Regions from separate parts of the Priestia sp. LL-8 genome, predicted to be linked through region 3. Evidence: riboswitches for the same ligand, from Rfam matches in the RefSeq annotation. Region 3 holds a riboswitch; each other region holds the start of a gene.
What was found. A riboswitch is a leader RNA that binds a small molecule or an ion and turns the genes downstream of it on or off. The one in region 3 is predicted to bind S-adenosylmethionine.
Positions count from the first base shown of each region.

Region 1: another riboswitch for S-adenosylmethionine. It lies ahead of U9R83_RS18885 (BMP family lipoprotein); the one in region 3 lies ahead of U9R83_RS24600 (phosphoadenylyl-sulfate reductase).
Region 2: another riboswitch for S-adenosylmethionine. It lies ahead of mtnW (2,3-diketo-5-methylthiopentyl-1-phosphate enolase); the one in region 3 lies ahead of U9R83_RS24600 (phosphoadenylyl-sulfate reductase).
Region 4: another riboswitch for S-adenosylmethionine. It lies ahead of U9R83_RS10935 (Na+/H+ antiporter NhaC family protein); the one in region 3 lies ahead of U9R83_RS24600 (phosphoadenylyl-sulfate reductase).

Region 1 is NZ_JAZAQH010000001.1:3,604,597-3,609,169, reverse strand. It holds gene U9R83_RS18905 (GNAT family N-acetyltransferase) at 1-130, shown strand, start outside; gene U9R83_RS18900 (YjgB family protein) at 158-742, opposite strand; gene U9R83_RS18895 (hypothetical protein) at 1,149-1,517, shown strand; gene U9R83_RS18890 (hypothetical protein) at 1,608-1,769, opposite strand; SAM riboswitch class I at 2,103-2,209, shown strand; gene U9R83_RS18885 (BMP family lipoprotein) at 2,284-3,294, shown strand; gene U9R83_RS18880 (ABC transporter ATP-binding protein) at 3,376-4,573, shown strand, end outside.
Region 2 is NZ_JAZAQH010000001.1:1,247,708-1,252,280, reverse strand. It holds gene U9R83_RS06330 (1,2-dihydroxy-3-keto-5-methylthiopentene dioxygenase) at 1-113, opposite strand, end outside; gene U9R83_RS06325 (methylthioribulose 1-phosphate dehydratase) at 129-767, opposite strand; gene U9R83_RS06320 (2-hydroxy-3-keto-5-methylthiopentenyl-1-phosphate phosphatase) at 764-1,429, opposite strand; gene mtnW (2,3-diketo-5-methylthiopentyl-1-phosphate enolase) at 1,426-2,670, opposite strand; SAM riboswitch class I at 2,751-2,857, opposite strand; gene U9R83_RS06310 (pyridoxal phosphate-dependent aminotransferase) at 2,988-4,160, opposite strand; gene U9R83_RS06305 (carbon-nitrogen family hydrolase) at 4,272-4,573, shown strand, end outside.
Region 3 is NZ_JAZAQH010000001.1:4,704,231-4,708,803, reverse strand. It holds gene U9R83_RS24615 (potassium channel family protein) at 1-337, opposite strand, end outside; gene U9R83_RS24610 (VOC family protein) at 405-788, opposite strand; gene cdaS (sporulation-specific diadenylate cyclase CdaS) at 886-1,512, opposite strand; SAM riboswitch class I at 1,826-1,928, shown strand; gene U9R83_RS24600 (phosphoadenylyl-sulfate reductase) at 2,183-2,896, shown strand; gene U9R83_RS24595 (inorganic phosphate transporter) at 2,916-3,995, shown strand; gene sat (sulfate adenylyltransferase) at 4,048-4,573, shown strand, end outside.
Region 4 is NZ_JAZAQH010000001.1:2,152,765-2,157,337, forward strand. It holds gene U9R83_RS10915 (Ger(x)C family spore germination protein) at 1-493, shown strand, start outside; gene U9R83_RS10920 (YtoQ family protein) at 649-1,089, opposite strand; gene U9R83_RS10925 (ABC transporter ATP-binding protein) at 1,260-2,171, shown strand; gene U9R83_RS10930 (ABC transporter permease) at 2,164-2,931, shown strand; SAM riboswitch class I at 3,033-3,139, shown strand; gene U9R83_RS10935 (Na+/H+ antiporter NhaC family protein) at 3,225-4,535, shown strand.

The DNA.
Region 1 (4,573 bases), 1.1 Mb from region 3:
AGACAGCGGTTTTCAAACAACAAGTCTATACACGGACACTACAAACCCTACGTCTAACAAGATTTATATGGAGATTGGGTATGAACACGTAGCTGATTCAGCACTAGTTTTATTTCATGAAAAAAAGTAGCAGGCTGTCTGCTACTTTTTCTATGAACTAAGGTTTCGCAACTAAATTTACGTGATTTAATGTTTTGCTATCATCAAAAATAAATTCAAGGTCATAGGCGCCGGCATGATACGTGTATCTCGTTTGAGTCGTACCATCACCTTTTACTTTACCTGTAAAGTTTGGCTGACCTAATTCTTTCTTTAAGTTAGCTTGCGTGATGGACCCTAAGTTTGTTTGACGCTCTACATTCGTACCAAAATAGCGAATTTCGTTGATGACGTTATTTTGGTCATAGCCAAATGCATACCCAGGATGGCCCATTTCCGCGTGATAGTAGTCAAAGCTATTTGATGAACCTTCAGGCGGCGGACCGAACTGATCGCGAACGTCTTGACGCAGGGTTTTGCCAATTTTAAAGTCTGCTGTTAATCGTGGTACTTCACCTTTTACTGCGGCGTTATAAATTTCGTTAATGTTCTTTACAGCTGTTTGACTTTGACTGCTTGTTTCTTGAGATGTAGCTGCATGTGCTGGTGTATCAAGCTGAGCGACAGGAGCAAATCCAAAAGCCGCAATTCCTGTAATCGTTGCCGCCGCCGCCGCTTTTGATAGTCGTTGTGTCATTTTCATGATTTTTTCCTCCTATATATAACGATTTAGCAACCTCAGTCTACCTAAAAGAGAAGGTAGGCCAGAATAGTCAAGGAGTCTTAGTTGAGTTGGTAACTGATATATATAATGTAACACGTCTTTTAGAATGTAAACGTCAGGTAAAGCAAAAAGCAAAAAACGATTCATTTATCATAGGTGAAAAGGGTGGTTTATATTCCTTTATTAGGTAAAAAAACGTAATATGAAGAAGGTTCTAATGCTTTATAAAAAACCGGATAATAATTGTAATTATGATACAATAAATCAAGTATTTGTTAAATATATATCTATATTGCAGCTGTGTATCTAGGGCTTGGCGTAAAAACAAGTTTAGGGCGATCTGTTGTATTGAATAGAAGAAAAAGAATGTAGAGGAGAGAAAGAAGTGTCAAAACGATTTTTACTAACCGTAGCGGCTGGAGGATGTATCATAATTTTCGGCGCGCTGCTGCTATTAAATTGGGAAAGAGTGTTTGGCGATTACCGTCCGATTCAAACAGCAACAGCTGTATTCAAGTTAGAGGTGGGAAGTCAAGGTGTAGCAGAGACTAAGGATTCAGATGATGCTCTTCACTATATGGTGAAAAAAGGACATTTAGATGAATATATTCAACTGATGAATGAAAAAGGCTATGTGTTAAAAGAAAAAGATATTGATCATAACCGACTTGTTTTTAACGATGGGCAAGAGGATGAGCAAATTTACTACAAGCGCTTTGCAAGGCAGTATACGATGATTGATGGAGAAGGGTAAAGGCCTTCACTTAGAATTACTACATACTAAAATCATTAAAAGAAAACACCACCTTGCGAATAAAAGGTGGTGTTTTTTTGTTAGATTATCTCATCTTAGTTTTGCTCTTGCTACCCCTGTTACGACCATACTCGTAATAAAAATAACTACGATTCCAATGTTGGTCGGGGTATCAAAAAATATTTTTGAAACGGCTAAAGCGATAATAAGCCCAATGGCTATGCCAGATAATTCTTTCATTAATTTCAACATTAACACCTCTTAACAATATCGCTAAGGAAAAGTCTAACATTATTGGTAAAGTGGTTTCAATTAATAACACATTAACCGAAGAAGCATAATAGAATTTATTTGCTACCACTAAATCCTTTCGACAGTCAACAAATTCAGTATAAGCGCTTTGTGAAGAAGTATAGAATGATTCAAGAAATGAGGTAAAGGCTTTAACTTCTATTTTAGTAGACTAAAACCATATAATCCTATCTGTTTTTAAAGTTTTTTTGTATGAAAAAGAAAAATAATATTGACAATTATTAAAAAACTATTAATATTGACTATATTACATAAAACAAATAGCTATTGTTTTCCTTATCAAGAGAGGTGGAGGGACTGGCCCTGTGAAACCCGGCAACCGCTGTCTATGACAGAATGGTGCCAAATCCTTAAGAACAGTATGTTCTTGAAGATGAGGAAGAGACGTTTGGTTAACGAGCTCTTCCTTTATATAAAGGAAGAGCTTTTTTATATTATAGGGGGAGTAAGTTAAATGAAGAGATTTCTTATTTTAGCAGTTGCGCTTGTACTACTCGTAACTGGCTGTCAGTCAAAAAGCACAAAAAGCAGTGGAAGTGAAGAGAAAGGAAAGAAGCGAATTGCTCTTGTTTTGCCTGAAAAGATTGGAGTTAACCCGTTTTTTCAGCAAATGGATGAGGGAGCAAAACGCGCTGGGAAGAAGTATAACATTGATGTAAAGACAATTGAATCTACAGATCAAGCAGCCATTGAAAGTAATTTGCGTGCTGCCGTAGCAGAAAATTATGACTTGATTATTACATCTTCTTTTGAATCCGAAGATGCGTTGAAAAAAGTAGCTCAAGAAAATCCGCAGCGTCAATTTGCGATTATTGATACAGTGGTTGATTTACCAAATGTAAGAAGCGTTGTATTCCGTGAACAAGAAGCTTCATATTTATTAGGAGCAGCCGCAGGATTGATTACGAAAACGAATAAAGTAGGAATGGTTGCAGCTGATGATATTCCATTATTAAAAAAATGGACGGTAAGCTTTAAAGAAGGATTACAATCAACAAATCCCAAAGCAGAGTTTCTAGTAAATTATGTGGGAAGTTTCTCTGATCCAGCTAAAGCAAAAGAACTTGCTATTTTACAAGCTTCAAAAGGTGCTGATTTTATCGCTGGAGCATCAGCTGTAGGCGACTTGGGTGTATTTGAAGCAGCAAAAGAAAAAGGTTTTTATACGGCAGGACAAGATATTGACCGTACGGAAGTAGATCCTGAGCATATCATTTTATCGCAGTTAAAAGGATCTGATGCGGCTGCTTATGAAACGGTAGAAGCACTCGCAAATGACAAATTTAAATCGGGCGTAGTGACATACGGCTTAAAAGAAAAAGGTGTTGGGTTAACGTATGTGACTCAAGACAGCAAGACACCTCTTAATGACTTTGTAGGACAAGATGTAATTGATCAATTAAAAGAAATTAAAGATTCGATTATTGATGGAAAAACAGTGGTAAAAGATCCGTTAGCAAAGTGAGTTGAGAAGAGAAGTCGAGTAAGGCTGGCTTCTCTTTCTTATTTTTGAAAAAAACCTAAAGGGAAAGGAGCAATGAATGGAATGAGTGAGCTGTTGCAGTTAACGAATTTGACGAAGAAATACGGTTCATTTTTAGCAAACGATAACGTGTCTCTTACGCTAAAAAAAGGCGAGGTTCACGCGCTGGTCGGAGAAAACGGTGCTGGTAAAACAACGTTGATGAGGATGCTTTACGGAATGGAAAAGCCGAGTTCAGGAAGTGTTCAGCTGCACGGGAAACCTGTTTCGTTTTCATCTCCTGCGGATGCGATTAAAAACGGAATAGGCATGGTGCATCAGCATTTTATGGTTTTTCCTCATTTTTCAGTGGCTGAAAATATTGTCTTGGGGCATGAGCCAAAGAAAGGTCTCTTTTTCAACAGAAAGCAGGCGAAAGCAGATGTACAGCAATTAACCCAAACTTATCAAATTTCAGTGGATGTTCATAAAAAAGTAAAGCATTGCTCAATTGGGGAACAGCAAAAGATTGAAATTTTAAAAGTGCTGTATCAAGGAGCAGAAATTATTATTTTAGACGAGCCTACCGCAGTTCTTACTCCTTATGAAGTAAAGGAACTATTAAAAACAATCCGGTTTTTGGCTTCTCAAGGAAAAAGCATCATTATTATTACACATAAGCTGCAAGAAGTGATGGAAGTAGCGGACCGAATTACAGTTCTTCGAAATGGTAAAGTAGCCGGCGTCACAAGTAAAGAAGATACCAATGCTCACCATTTAGCGAGCCTAATGGTAGGGAGAGAATTAAAAGAGCGTCCTGCAAGAGTGCCATCACAAAGCACTTCTCATTTAAGCGTACAAAATCTCTTTTTAAAAGGAAAAGGACAAAAAAACGTGTTGCAAAATGTGTCTCTTCACGTTTCTGCAGGCGAAATTGTCGGTATTGCAGGGGTTTCAGGAAATGGGCAGTCAGAGCTGCTTCAAGCAATTGCTGGATTAGTAGAAACAGACGCCGGAAGTATCAAACTTGGAGATGAAGATCTTACAGGGCGATCTGTGCGTGAAAGAAGAGAGGCAGGAATTGCTCATATTCCAGAAGACCGCTATATGTGGGGAGCCTCTAAAGACGATACGATCGAGGAAAATGCGCTGATGGGCTATCAGTATAAAGCTTCTTACTCGAAGATGGGCTGGCTGAAAAGAAAGATATTCAAGTCGAGCGTGGAGGAATGGATAAATGAATTTTCGATTAAAGCCACTTCATCTAAGCAAAAAGCAGGAG
Region 2 (4,573 bases), 3.5 Mb from region 3:
AGTTTTGTAATGTCCCAATTTTCATAAATAACTTCATTGTTTGCCAGAAAAGCTGATACTTCCTCTTGAGTTTCAATTCTTTTATTGTTTACATGTAAGCGAATTTGCGCCATTGTTGTTTCCTCCTTTTATAAATGCACCTTTGGCTTAATGCCTTTAAGTGATAGTAATTTCACATGGTAGCTAAATAGAAATTCGTAGGCTTCTAGCGCTTTTTTTGTTTCAAACGCATTTTTCCCCCATACCGTAATCCCGTGGTTACGAATTAAAATCGCGCCTTGATCGCCTTTTATATGGTGAGAAAACTCTTCTGCTAGTGTCGGAATATCCGAGTAATTCGGAATAATCGGAACAGTAATTTCCGCATCTTCCTCCCAAATACCCAGTGCCTTAATAATTTCTTGGCCTTTGAATGAAATAAGCCCTTCATCTCCGTACAGTTCAGAGATCACGTTGTTGTCGATTGTATGTACATGAAGACTGCACCCAGCATTCGTTAACTCGTAAATCTTAACGTGTAAAAGCGTTTCAGCAGAAGGCTTTAAATGCGTTTCTTCTGCAGGTTTTCCATGTTGATCAACTAATAAAAAATCTTCATTTGTACGTTTTCTTTTGTCTTTTCCACTTGCTGATACAAAGAAAGTTGTCGGATTTTGGTCCACTTTAATTGCTAAGTTTCCGCTTGTACCGAAGAACCAATCGCGTTCTGCCAACTCATCTTTTATATCCGCAAGCTCATGCAACCTTTGCTGAGCCATGATACTCATGCTTTCACCTCTTCTGTTAATTCTTGTAAATGATGAATGACATCATAAAAAGTAGAAAAAGGACGATACGGTAGAGATAGCTCTTCGCATTTTTCAATTAAAAAGTCACGTGCAATGACAGTGTCAGCTAATTTGGCAGCCTGCAAATCCGTAATTGAATCGCCAATAACAACCGTATGATCTCTTTCATCTGCAAAATTGCGAATAATCGTTGGCTTACAGCAGCCGCAGTCATTTGTACACTGTTTATCACATGTATGAGGCCACGTAATGGAAATATGCTCACCAGAAAAATCAGATCCGTTGCAGTAGAGCATTTCCTCTGCAACTCGATTTCCCAAAAGCGGTTTTACAAAAAAGTCAATTCCTCCGCTTACAATATAAAGCGGAATATGATGCTCTTTTGTATAGGCAATAAAATCATCAAATCCATCTCGAATAGCAGACGTCTTTAAAATATAAGAAATAATATCTTCCTTTAATTCCACGGGGAGTAAGGCAAACATTTGCCCTACTCCTTCTTGAATAGAAACGCGCTGTGCTAGCACGTCATCTTTAATACTTTCCCACTCCGGAGGAGCAAATTGTTTCATAATAGCAATAATGTTATCGCTATTTGTGATTGTTCCATCAAAGTCACAAAAGATTTTTAACGATGTCATGCTTTCACCTCTACTGTTCCCCATAGTTGCAAAGCTTTTTGCAACTCTTTTGATTCTTCCGCTTTTTCGGCTAGTGTTTGATGAGAGAGTACTGCATCTATCGCCGCACGGAATGCTTTTCCTCCTCCGATAGCGCCGTCTGGATGACCGTGAACTCCGCCTCCTGCATTAATAATGCTGTCGATTCCAAAGTCCTTCACAAGCTGCGGTACCATTCCAGGATGAATTCCTGCTGAAGGAACCGGGAAAGTCTGCTTATATTTGTACACAGGACGCGTTAATTCGTAGGCAATGCCTGTCGTATCTTCAAGAGAAAGCGCTACGCTTCCGTATGGTGATGGAAACAGTGAGAAATCCGCTCCGGCTAAGCGCAATAGTTTTCCAAGCAGTAATGAATTTGAAAAACCGTAAAACTCTGATGGCGTAAGCGCTCCGCTAACAGCTGGGTGTGCCATAATCGGCAGGTTAATTTCATCATCTTCTCGAAGTGCCTGCAGTACGTCTAACCCGTAAGCAAATACGTTGAATAAAAGAGCATCGGCTCCTAGCTCAGCTGCTTTTCTCGCTTTTTCTTTTAATTCAAACGTTCGTCCCGTTAAATTAACAGCATACAGCGTGCGGTGTCCCGTTTTTTCGTATACTTCATTCAGTACTTTTTTCCCTTCTGTAACGCGAGCTTCAAAAGGTGTTCGTTCACTATCAAACAAAATCTCGTCGTCTTTAACCAAATCCACTCCGCCAAGCGCTTGCTCACGCAGCTGAGTTGTTAAGTACGTCATATCTCTTCCAATCACGCCTTTAAAAATACTCATCACAAGCGGACGGTCATAAACGCCTAGTTTCTCTCGGATACCTTCTATTCCAAAGCGCGGTCCTGGGAATTCAGCTAATAATTCATCAGGAAAATCCAAGTCTAATAATTTCACTTTTCCATCAAGTGATAGTTTTCCGAAAACCGTAACTAAAATAGCCGGTAAATCTCTTGAAAAATTGGCAGTTGGATAAGCAATTTTGACAATAGCCTGCTTAACCTCTCCGCCTAAATATCCGTTAACACGTTCGCAATCTTGAAGCTCAGTTACGGATACGACGCGCCCTTTATGCTTTTGAAGCTGCTGCTGATCTAAAAGCGGCAGATCTGTCCATGAGCCGACGGTTAGTCCTAAAGCGATACCTTCCGCTTTTTTATGAAAATTTCCTTTATTGTCATGTAGTAAGTAGCTTGCAACGATTTCACTCATTATGCTAAAAACTCCCTTGCTGTTTAATATCGTTAATAAAAAAAACCTCTTCTGTGATTAAGAAGAGGCTTTCGTTGCTCTTCTTATCTCTCAGCTGCTGCTGCAAGAATTAGCACCGTGCTTAACATGCGTTAAGTCGGTTGCCGGGCTTCATCGGGCTAGTCCCTCCACCTACTCTTAATAAGAAAGTTGCTATTTATTTAAATTTAATTCGTAGATTATATACTAAATAAAAAATACCGCTAGGATTTATCGGTTATTAATCTCGTTAACTTCTTACATATTAAGCCAACTCAAAAAGGATTGTCAATGCGTTTTTAAAATAAATTTAATTTTTTTATTCGAGATACAGCTTCTCTCATGCGCTCTTCATCCGTCAGCAGTCCTACGCGCACATAGCCTTCACCATATGTTCCGAATCCTACTCCAGGTGCCACTACAACGTGGGCTTTTTCAAGAAGTAAATCTGAAAATTGTTCAGAAGTATATCCTCCAGGAACTTTTAGCCATGCAAAAAAGGAGCCCGCTGGAGATGTAACGTTCCAACCAATTTCTTGAAGCCCTTGAATAAATGTATTGCGTCTAGATTCATAGCGCTTAACTAAATCATTCACACATTGTTGAGATTCTAACAGAGCTACGGCGGCTGCCTCTTGAATCGCCCCAAAGAGACTGACATACATATGATCTTGAAGAAGATTAATAGCTTCTACTACACTTTCATTTCCTACAGCAAATCCAACTCGCCATCCCGCCATGTTATACGTTTTAGAAAGAGTATAAATTTCAATTCCCGTCTCTTTTGCACCAGGAGTCTGTAAAAAGCTGATTGGCTTTTTACCATCAAATCCAATTGCTCCGTAGGCAAAGTCGTGTACCACACAAATATCGTGCTTGGCAGCAAACGCCACGGTGTTTTCAAAAAATTCTGCCGTTGCCACTGCACCAGTAGGATTATTCGGATAGTTTAAAAACATGAGCTTTGCCTGTTCTTTAGCACTTTCACTTATCTCTTCGTATACGGGTAGAAAATGATTTTCAGCCGTGAGCGGCATCACTTCCATCTTGGCTTTTGCAAGCTCTACTCCAGACCAGTAATCAGGATATCCAGGATCCGGAACCAGCACTGTATCTCCAGGGTTTAATAAGCACTGCGGGATTTCAACAAGTCCACCCTTCCCGCCAAACAAAATAGCTACTTCTTTTTCGGGATCCACATCAACCCCGTATTCTCGCTTATAAAAAGTCGCAACGGCCTCTTTCAAAAACTGATGCCCCCGAAATGGAGAATATTTATGATGCATAGGATTAGCACTTGCTTTTTGCAGTGTTTCTACAATATGTGAAGGAGTAGGCTGATCAGGATTTCCCTGCCCTAAGTTAATAACGTCGTGCCCTTGGGCCATTACTTTTCCTACCTTGCCTACAAGTGATGCAAAAAATTGTTTTGGTAAACTTTTCAATAGTTCCGATTGCTCAAATTGTTTCATCATCGCACACCTTCTCAAAAAATTCTTGAAATTCTAGTCACAAATAATATATTGTAATACTCAACTTGTAAAGTCATTTTTTTCAACTACTAAAAAAGGACGGATGATAAAGTGAGTGTAAAAATTACGTGTTTGCAACTTGATATTGCGTTTGGAAACCCAACTAAAAACCGAAAATATATTCAACAAAAAATGACAGAAGCGCTGCAAGAAAAACCTGATATCCTGGTGCTTCCTGAGCTATGGGATACAGCTTATGATTTGACGCGACTAGACGAAATTGCAGATGATGAAGGACAGCAGGCCAAGCAATTAATCTCTCAGTTTGCCAAAACGAACGAAGTAAATATTGTGGCAGGTTCGATCGCGAAAAAAACAGAGCAAGGCGTCACGAATACAATGTATATTTTTGA
Region 3 (4,573 bases):
TTCCATAAAACTTTAAATTCCCTTCCAGATAAGCGCTCTCAGCGGAAACAGCAATTTTAGAAAGCGTGACAAAATAAGTAGTAATAAATCCCGTTCCAATGAGGACTAAAATAATTGCAGCTAACCTTCCAATCGTAGTGGTGGGAGCAAAATCACCGTACCCTATAGTAGAGATTGTAATAATAACCCACCAAATTCCTTCAAACACATTCCCAAACGTTTGCGGCTCTAGGAAATGTATAAGCATGCCGAAAAGTAAAACAAGGCAGCCGATAATAAAAAGAAGCCGCACTAAAATAGAACGACGAAAAAGTCGAAATAATAGCCATTCCATCATAAAAATACCTCCAGTGATTAGTCATAGCCACAGTATGACCATTTTTCACTGAAGGTATAAGATATCTTTATCTTTTTACTTCGTAATATTCAATCCATTCTTTGTCTGGACCATAGAAAAATAAGTATCTTGCTCCATTTGGCAAAGTTACAATGTTTTCTTCCACAAATGAAACGCCTGCTGATTTTAAACGCTCAAACTCCTCTTCAATTCCATCTACTGCCAGCGCAAAATGATGAACTTTACCTTCATTAGGTAAGCTTGAGTTATACCCTTGAATTAACTCTACGATTACATTGCCTTCTAAACCTAGAAAAGCTAGCTTCAAAGACGGATCGGTATGTGGTAGTGTTTCGATGAGCTCTAATCCCACCTTTTGTGTATAGAACTCAATAGATTTTTCTATATCCTTTACTTGAACGCCTACATGTTCAAATTTTAAAATTGCCATATGCATCACCCGTATCTATAGTATGTAAAAACTATGAAATATATTAAAGAGAAAGGATATAGAAGTCAAGATAGGGCTGCTTATCAGGAAAGGGCTCTTAAATCATATTTTTGCTGGAGTGAATAGGGTAGAGGCTTCCATCAAGCGCAAACGAAATTTTGCCTGTTTCTTCAGATACAACTAAAATTAATGCATCCGATTTTTCTGACATTCCAATGGCTGCACGGTGACGTGTTCCCAATTTTTTGTTCGTTGAAATAATAGACGAGAGAGGTAAAACATTAGCAGCCGAAATAAGCTGATTATTTCTAATTAGGACAGCTCCGTCATGTAAGGGTGTTCCTGGATAGAACAGCGTCTCAACTAGCGTAGCGCTGACAGGAGCTTGAATAGGCATTCCTTTTTGAATAAGAGGATCTACATTTTGTTCCCGTTCAATGACAATTAAAGCGCCGTGACGTTTCTCAGAGAGGTTATGAATAGCTAAGGACAGAGCAGCATATTCAAATGTATAAGGCGATAAGTAATGACGCAAGTAATAAGAGGCGGCCGTAGCTTGAACATCTTGAAATAACCTTCTCATCTCCTCAAAATCACATAGGATACAATGATCACTCGTGTCTAAATGTTTAATTAAATTAGAGGCTTCAGTTGAAATCTGCTGTAAATATGTTCGTACATTATTTTTAATTGTATCGTCTAATTGAAAGGGTTGTCTCTCCATCTTATATAGCTCCTATCTGTCAGTCAGTGTTATCTGTAATGTGTGCTAATGTGGGTGAATTATCCGTAAAGCTTATAAATCCGCTATTAATTTTATAGAGAGATTTTGCGTTTTATTTAGCAAGAGAACATCAAAAGTTGGAGAAAAAAGAAAGCGTTTTATAAACTGATATGTTCACATTTGGGTTAAATTTACATATGTTGTTTTAAATAAAAGTATAGATATTTCTGTGAATTTAAAGTATAGTTTTCTTATCGGATATATGATTTTTAATGTTGACAAATATTCTAAATATGCTAAAATTTTTAAAAAATGCTTATCAAGAGTGGTGGAGGGATCTGGCCCGCTGAACCCCGGCAACCTGCTTAGCAAGGTGCTAATTCCAGCAAAGTGTGTATCATTTTGAAAGATAAGGTGAAAATTTATTGCCTACCCAGTCTTTCAATACGGAAGACTTTTTATTTTGATATAGCGCAAGCGATAATTTGAGAAGGGAAACCAATGACTGTAAACCCCGACTTAAAACAAATTTTTGAACACGCCGAAGCAAAGTAAGAATTAAATAGTTTCGCTGACTAGACACACTAGAGGCGGTTTTATCCAATTCTAGTGGGTAAAACCGTCTTTTTTTATTGGATAACGCGGATAACTAAGAATTGGAGTGGAGAAAATGGCAGACTTATATACGTACGAAAACTGGAGCGATACATTTCCAGAGTTCGACAGTAAAGATGAAACAAAAGGAGCCCTTTCAGCATTGCAGTGGGCGTATGATACCTACGGAGATTCAATTATTTATGCGTCAAGCTTTGGGATCGAAGGAATCGTGTTAATTGATTTAATTTCAAAAGTGAAAAAAGACGCTGAAATTGTCTTTTTAGATACAGGCGTTCATTTTAAAGAAACATATGAAGTGATTGATGCAATTAAAGAACGCTTCCCTGATTTACGTATTCATATGAAAAAGCCGGATTTAACTCTTGCAGAACAAGCTGAAAAACATGGAGATGAGCTTTGGAAGAGTCAGCCTAACTTATGCTGTCAAATTCGAAAAATCATTCCGCTAAGAGAATCCCTTGCTCCTTATGATGCGTGGATTTCCGGTTTGAGACGCGAGCAGTCTGAGTCTCGTGCCAACACGAATTATTTTAATAAAGATGAGAAATTCAAGAAGGTGAAAGTTTGTCCGTTAATTCATTGGTCATGGAAAGAAATTTGGCGCTATGTGTATAAGCATGATTTGCCGTACAACAAACTTCATGATCAAGGCTACCCAAGTATCGGCTGTGAGCCCTGTACCGCACCTGCCTATAATGTAGACGATTTACGTTCAGGAAGATGGGCGGGTACACAAAAAGTTGAGTGCGGATTACACGAATCTTAAATACGAAAGAGCTGAATAAATGATGCTTTTATATGTTGCCTTTATCATTGCGCTTTTTTTTGCAATGAATATTGGGGCAAGCGGTGCAGCAGCTGCTATGGGCGTTTCATACGGCTCCGGTGCAATTAAAAAGCGAAGAGTGGCCCTGTTCATCTGTGCTGTAGGAATTGTGCTCGGAGCTGTTACCGGAGGCGGTGAGGTGGTAAAAACCATCAGTTCAGGTATCATACCTGAAAAACTGCTGTCAGTAGAATTAGTTATTATCATTCTGGCTGCTGCAACGCTGTCACTCTTTTTCGCGAATTTGATTGGTATCCCTCTATCAACAAGTGAAGTAACAGTTGGCTCAGTTGTTGGAGTAGGAGTAGCTTATCAATCTCTGTATGTAGAAAAACTTTTAATTGTCATGTCTTTTTGGATTATTGTTCCGCTAGTTTCATTTGTCATTGCTTTTTTGATTGGGAAAGTGATAAAACGCAGAGCGCATAAAAAAGAAGCAGAGGGAAAGTGGAAAAGAGTTTTAACGATTTTAGTTATAGCGACGGGATTCTTTGAAGCCTTCTCAGCTGGAATGAATAATGTGGCAAATGCTGTCGGTCCTCTAGTAGGAGCTGGGTTAATGGATGCTACAACGGGTGTCATAGCAGGAGGATTGGCGGTGGCACTCGGAGCTCTTTTACTAGGAGGCCGAGTTATTGAAACAAACGGAAAAAAAATTACTCGCTATTCTGTAGGGGAAGGCTGCATTATTTCAGGTACTGGTGCTTCTCTTGTTACAGCAGCTTCACTGTTTGGTTTGCCAGTACCGCTTACACAGGTCACTACGTCTTCTATTATTGGGATAGGCGCAGCGAAAACGGGATTTACGAAAGAACAGCGCGAAGTGGTCATTCAAATGTTAAAGGTTTGGGTGGTATCCCCTGTATTTTCACTCGTAATCTCATATGTTCTTGTGAAATTAGTACTTGAAAGCGACTTATATTCATTTGTGGTGCTAGCTAGTGGCTGCATTGCCACAGCAGGTGTTCTAAGCTTAGCTAGAACGACTAGAAGAAAAAGAGCAAGCTTGCAGTCGGAAAAAGAAAAAATGACTGCGTGATTCAATTGCTTTTTATTATATTGTGTTAATTACTTAAGGAGGATTTTACAAAATGACAACAATTCAAGCACACGGTGGAGAATTAATTAATTTATATCAACCAACATATGACTACACTTCACTAACAAAAGAAATTGAAGTAGACAACATGGCTCTAAGTGATTTAGAACTAATTGGAATTGGTGCTTACAGCCCAATTACAGGGTTTTTAGGAGAAAAAGATTATCAATCAGTTGTTGAAAATATGCGTCTAGCAGATGGAACTGTATGGAGTATTCCTATTACTCTTCCCGTAACAGAAGAGCAAGCTAAAGAATTAAACATTGGCGACAAAGTAAAACTAGTTCAAAGCGGTGTGACATATGGTGTTCTAGAAGTTTCTGAGGTATATACGCCAAATAAAGAAAAAGAAGCGGAAAATGTGTACCGCACAGCAGAACTTGCCCACCCTGGTGTGAAGAAAATGATGGAACGCCCAAATGTATATGTAGCAGGTCCAATCGTACTTGTAGAACGTACACCTAAAACGCGTTTTGGAAAATATTACCTAGATCCAACTGAAACAAGAGCAGCATTTG
Region 4 (4,573 bases), 2.6 Mb from region 3:
AATGATTGGTTTTTTAAATGAAGAAGAGGTAGATGGTCTAACTTGGATCACAGGAAAAGGGAAAGGCGGGCTAGTAAAAAGCTTTGATAAAAAGACCGGTCAGATGATTGTATATGAAATAGAATCTATGAAAAGTCGTATTGAACCTCATGTGAAAGGAAATAACATCTCCTTCAATGTGCATATTGAATCAGAAGGAAGGCTATCTGAAAATTGGGTAGCCTCAGGAGATCCTTTGAAAAATCAATTTTTACAGAAGGTGCAAAAAAACTCAGAAAAAAAAGTGGAGCACCTAGTAAGAACCACGGTAGAAAAAATACAAAAAGAATATAAAGTCGATGTGGCCGGGTTCGGAAATCAATTGAGAATTAAAAGGCCCAGAGTATGGATGAGAGTTAAAGATAATTGGGATCAAACGTTTAGTGAAGTTCCAATTAACTATGATGTGAAATTAATGATTAAAGATTATGGAACGTCAGGATCACAAAAATGAGTAGTTAAGTACAATTTTGCTTGTTTTGATGCTGAAAATGAAAGAAACTCAAAGGAATAATCTTAGAGCTTTCTAAAAAAAATATTTCCCCCTAGTAAGGAACTTGAGGGATAAATAACAAATAAGAGCTGTCCAGAACCGACAGCTCTTATTTGTTATTCAAAAATATAAGCCAATGCTTGAAGAGCTTGTTCTGGCGTTTCGACTACAACTTGCGCTTTGTTTGATAGTTCTTTAAGCGGGTGATGCAGTTTTTCTGGGCGAACCAAAATTAGCGGTTTATCTAATGCAATGGCTGTTGCCGCATCCATTGCGCTGTTCCACTGCTTGTATTTTTCGCCAAATAAAGCAATAACCACATCAGATTTTTTAAGGAGCACCTGCGTACGTAAATTATTAATTTGAGAAGCAGCTTCATCTTTTAAGACAGCGTTAGGCTGTTTTCCTAAAATTTCTTCTCCAATGTTGTCGGAGCGGTCATGGTCTGTCATCGGACCGACAAAGGTAAGGGGAAGGTTTAATTGTTCTGCTTGGTTTTTAATTTCGTCTCGCCAGTTATCGTGAATTTGCCCGGCAAGGTATACGGTTAAGTTCATTATGTAGGAGTCCTCCTCTAACTAAAGTTTGTTTTATTTTATCAAATGTAAGCGGATAATACGAATGATTTGAATGAGCTACTTTTCCAAAAATAAGGTTATAGTAGACAAATAGTTAAAAAAGAGAAACAATAGAAGGCGTATTGCTAATTAAAGAAAGGATGTACATGATGACAGAAACAGTGCTACAAGTAGATCATGTCAGTAAAGTAATTGGGAAGAAAACCATTTTGCATGATGTATCCTTATCGGTTGAGCGCGGTGAGATTTTCGGGTTGCTTGGTCCGAATGGCTCTGGAAAGACAACGCTAATTCGTACCGTCGTAGGACTCATTAAAGAAACAGAGGGAACGATTACCGTTAACGGCTTTCCTTTAAAGGAACAGTTTACATCAGCTATGAAATCAATTGGAGCGATTATTGAAAACCCTGAGTTCTATGATTATCTGACGGGCTATCAAAATTTAAAACACTTTGCGAATATGCATGAAGGGATCACATCAGAACGCTTGGATGAAGTGATTGCTTTAGTAAAACTTGAAAACAGCATTCATGCAAAAGTGAAGACGTATTCTCTTGGGATGAGACAGCGTTTAGGAGTAGCTCAAGCTATTTTACATAAACCTGCATTGCTTTTACTAGACGAGCCAACAAACGGTCTAGACCCAGCGGGAATGAGAGAATTTCGTACATATTTACAAACGCTTTGCAGGGAAGAAGGAATTTCAATTTTAATCGCGAGCCACTTATTAAAAGAGGTAGAAGCACTATGTGACCGCGTTGGTATTATTCAAAACGGCGAGTTAAAAGCTATTCAAGATCTATCTCCAAATCGTCAAGATCAAGGAATGTACGTAGAATTTGAAGTGTCTGATGCACAAAAAGCAACGGATCTTTTATCACAAGAATTTGAAGTAACGGTGAGATCACATAGTATCGACGTGGCGATTGTAAAAGAGCAAATTCCAGCTGTGAATAAAAAATTAGTGGACAGCGATATTTTAGTCTACCGAATTACCCCTGTGTATGAGACGCTTGAAGATTCGTTTATGTCCGTTACGGAAGGAGAGCACCATGCTTAAGCTAATTCAAAATGAACACATGAAATGGTTTCACAAAAGAAGTACAAAAATCACGTTTATTACAATCGGCATTTTAACTCTTTGTATGGCTCTTTTAATGAAAAAAGTAGCAAACAGTGCAGGAACAGAAGACAACATTTTGAACTTCCTGTCATTTAGTTCAGGTATGCTGATTCTCGTTCAATTTTTCGCGCTTGCTGTTGGAGGGTCAATGGTTGCAAAAGAGTTTGAAGCAGGTACCATTAAGCTTCTTTTAATTCGTCCAGCTAGACGCTCAACGATTTTAACGTCCAAGTACATAACGCTCATTTTAATTAGCTTGTATTACTTACTGAGCTATTTACTTTTTTCGTTTGTATGGGGAGCATTGTTCTTTGGATTTACCAGTCTAGAAGGAGATGCACAGCTGCTTAAAAACATTACGCTTACGTATGACAGTGCGTATATGGAAACGTTTATGATGATGACGTTCGCATTCATGCTGTCGTCTTTATTTAGAAACAGTGCGCTTGCTTCAAGTCTAGCTATTGTCGTAAGTATCGGGGCGAAAGCAGTAACTGGGATAGTATCACAGTTTGGTTTATGGTGGGGGAAATTTTTACTGTTCGCCAACACAAACTTTGTGCAGTATATGGACGGAATGAAGACGATGTTTGACGGCATGACAATTCCATTTTCAATCTTCATCTTAGTTGCACACTTTGTCTTCTTCATGGGCGTAGCTTGGGTGGCGTTTTTAAAACGAGACGTAGCTAATTGATGTGGGAATTTTCACACTATATATTTTTCTAAAATAGCATTTGACAATTAAATAAAAAGAGATTACAGTAGTGAAAGACTATTTTTAAAACAACTATAAACTTCTTATCAAGAGAGACGGAGGGACTGGCCCTATGATGTCTCGGCAACTGGCTGTACGCAGTGCGGTGCCAAATCCAGCAGACGATGTTTCGTTTGGAAGATGAGAAGGGTAATCTTATGATACAAATAAGAGACCTCTTCTTATCAATAAGAAGAGGTCTTTTTTTATTACGTAAACAAGAGGTGTTAAGAATGGAACAACAAAAAGGAAACGGCTGGGCGCTGTTACCGCTGGGCGTCTTTTTAGTCCTGTTTGTCGGATCAGGAATCATAACGGGAGATTTTTATAAGCTGCCTGTATTAGTAGCCATTATCATTGCAGCCATTGTGGCGCTGGCTATGAACCGCAAAGATTCACTTAATGTAAAAGTGGAACGATTTGCTAAAGGAGCAGGGCATCCTGATATCATTATTATGGTACTTATTTTTATTTTAGCAGGTGCTTTTTCTCAAGTCGCTAAAGGCATGGGAGCTGTTGATTCAACGGTAAACTTAGCTCTGTCTGTTCTTCCGCAAAGCTTAGTGGTAGTCGGAATCTTTGTTATTGGCGCATTCATTTCAATTTCGATGGGAACGTCAATGGGAACAATCGCTGCATTAGGGCCTATCGCTGTAGGAATCAGTGAGCAGGCGCATGTATCCATTACATTGGCAATTGCTGCCGTTGTTGGTGGTGCAATGTTTGGAGATAATTTATCCGTAATCTCTGATACGACCATTGCAGCAGTTCGTACGCAAAAAACAAATATGTCAGATAAATTAAAAGTAAACTTTTTTATCGTACTTCCTGCAGCGATTGTTACGGTAGTTTTATTACTTGTAATGACGCTAGGCAATACATCATCAGTAGAAATTAAAGATTTTAGCTGGTTTAAAATCTTGCCTTATGTCGGCGTACTAGTTGCTGCCATATTTGGTGCAAACGTATTAAGCATTTTAACCGGAGGAATTGTATTAGCCGGCGTGATTGGATTAGCTGACGGAAGCTACACGCTTTCTTCTCTTGCTAAAACTGTGACAGAAGGTATTGGCGGAATGTCGGAATTAATTATTTTATCTCTTTTAATTGGCGGAATGGTTGAACTCATTCGCTATAACGGCGGTATTCAGTTCTTATTGAACTTATTAACACGACGCATTCAAACAAAAAAAGGCGGAGAATTCAGTATCGCTGGATTGGTAAGTTTAACTAATTTAGCCACGGCTAATAACACGATTTCAATTATTACAGCAGGTCCGTTAGCGAAAGAAATCTCTGATAAGTATTCAATTGATAATCGTAAATCAGCCAGTCTGCTCGACTTGTTTTCATGCAGCGTTCAAGGGCTTATCCCTTACGGTGCACAAATGCTTCTAGCAGCAGGATTTGCTAAAGTTTCACCGATTGAGATTATTCCATTTACATTCTATCCAATGTTAACAGCGGTTTGCGGTATCATTGCGATTGTAATTGGCTTTCCACGTTTAAATAAAAAATCAAAATCATCTAAAGAGGCTGCTTAATCTAAAGAGGCTGGAACGAAAGTATTTTAGATGAAGTG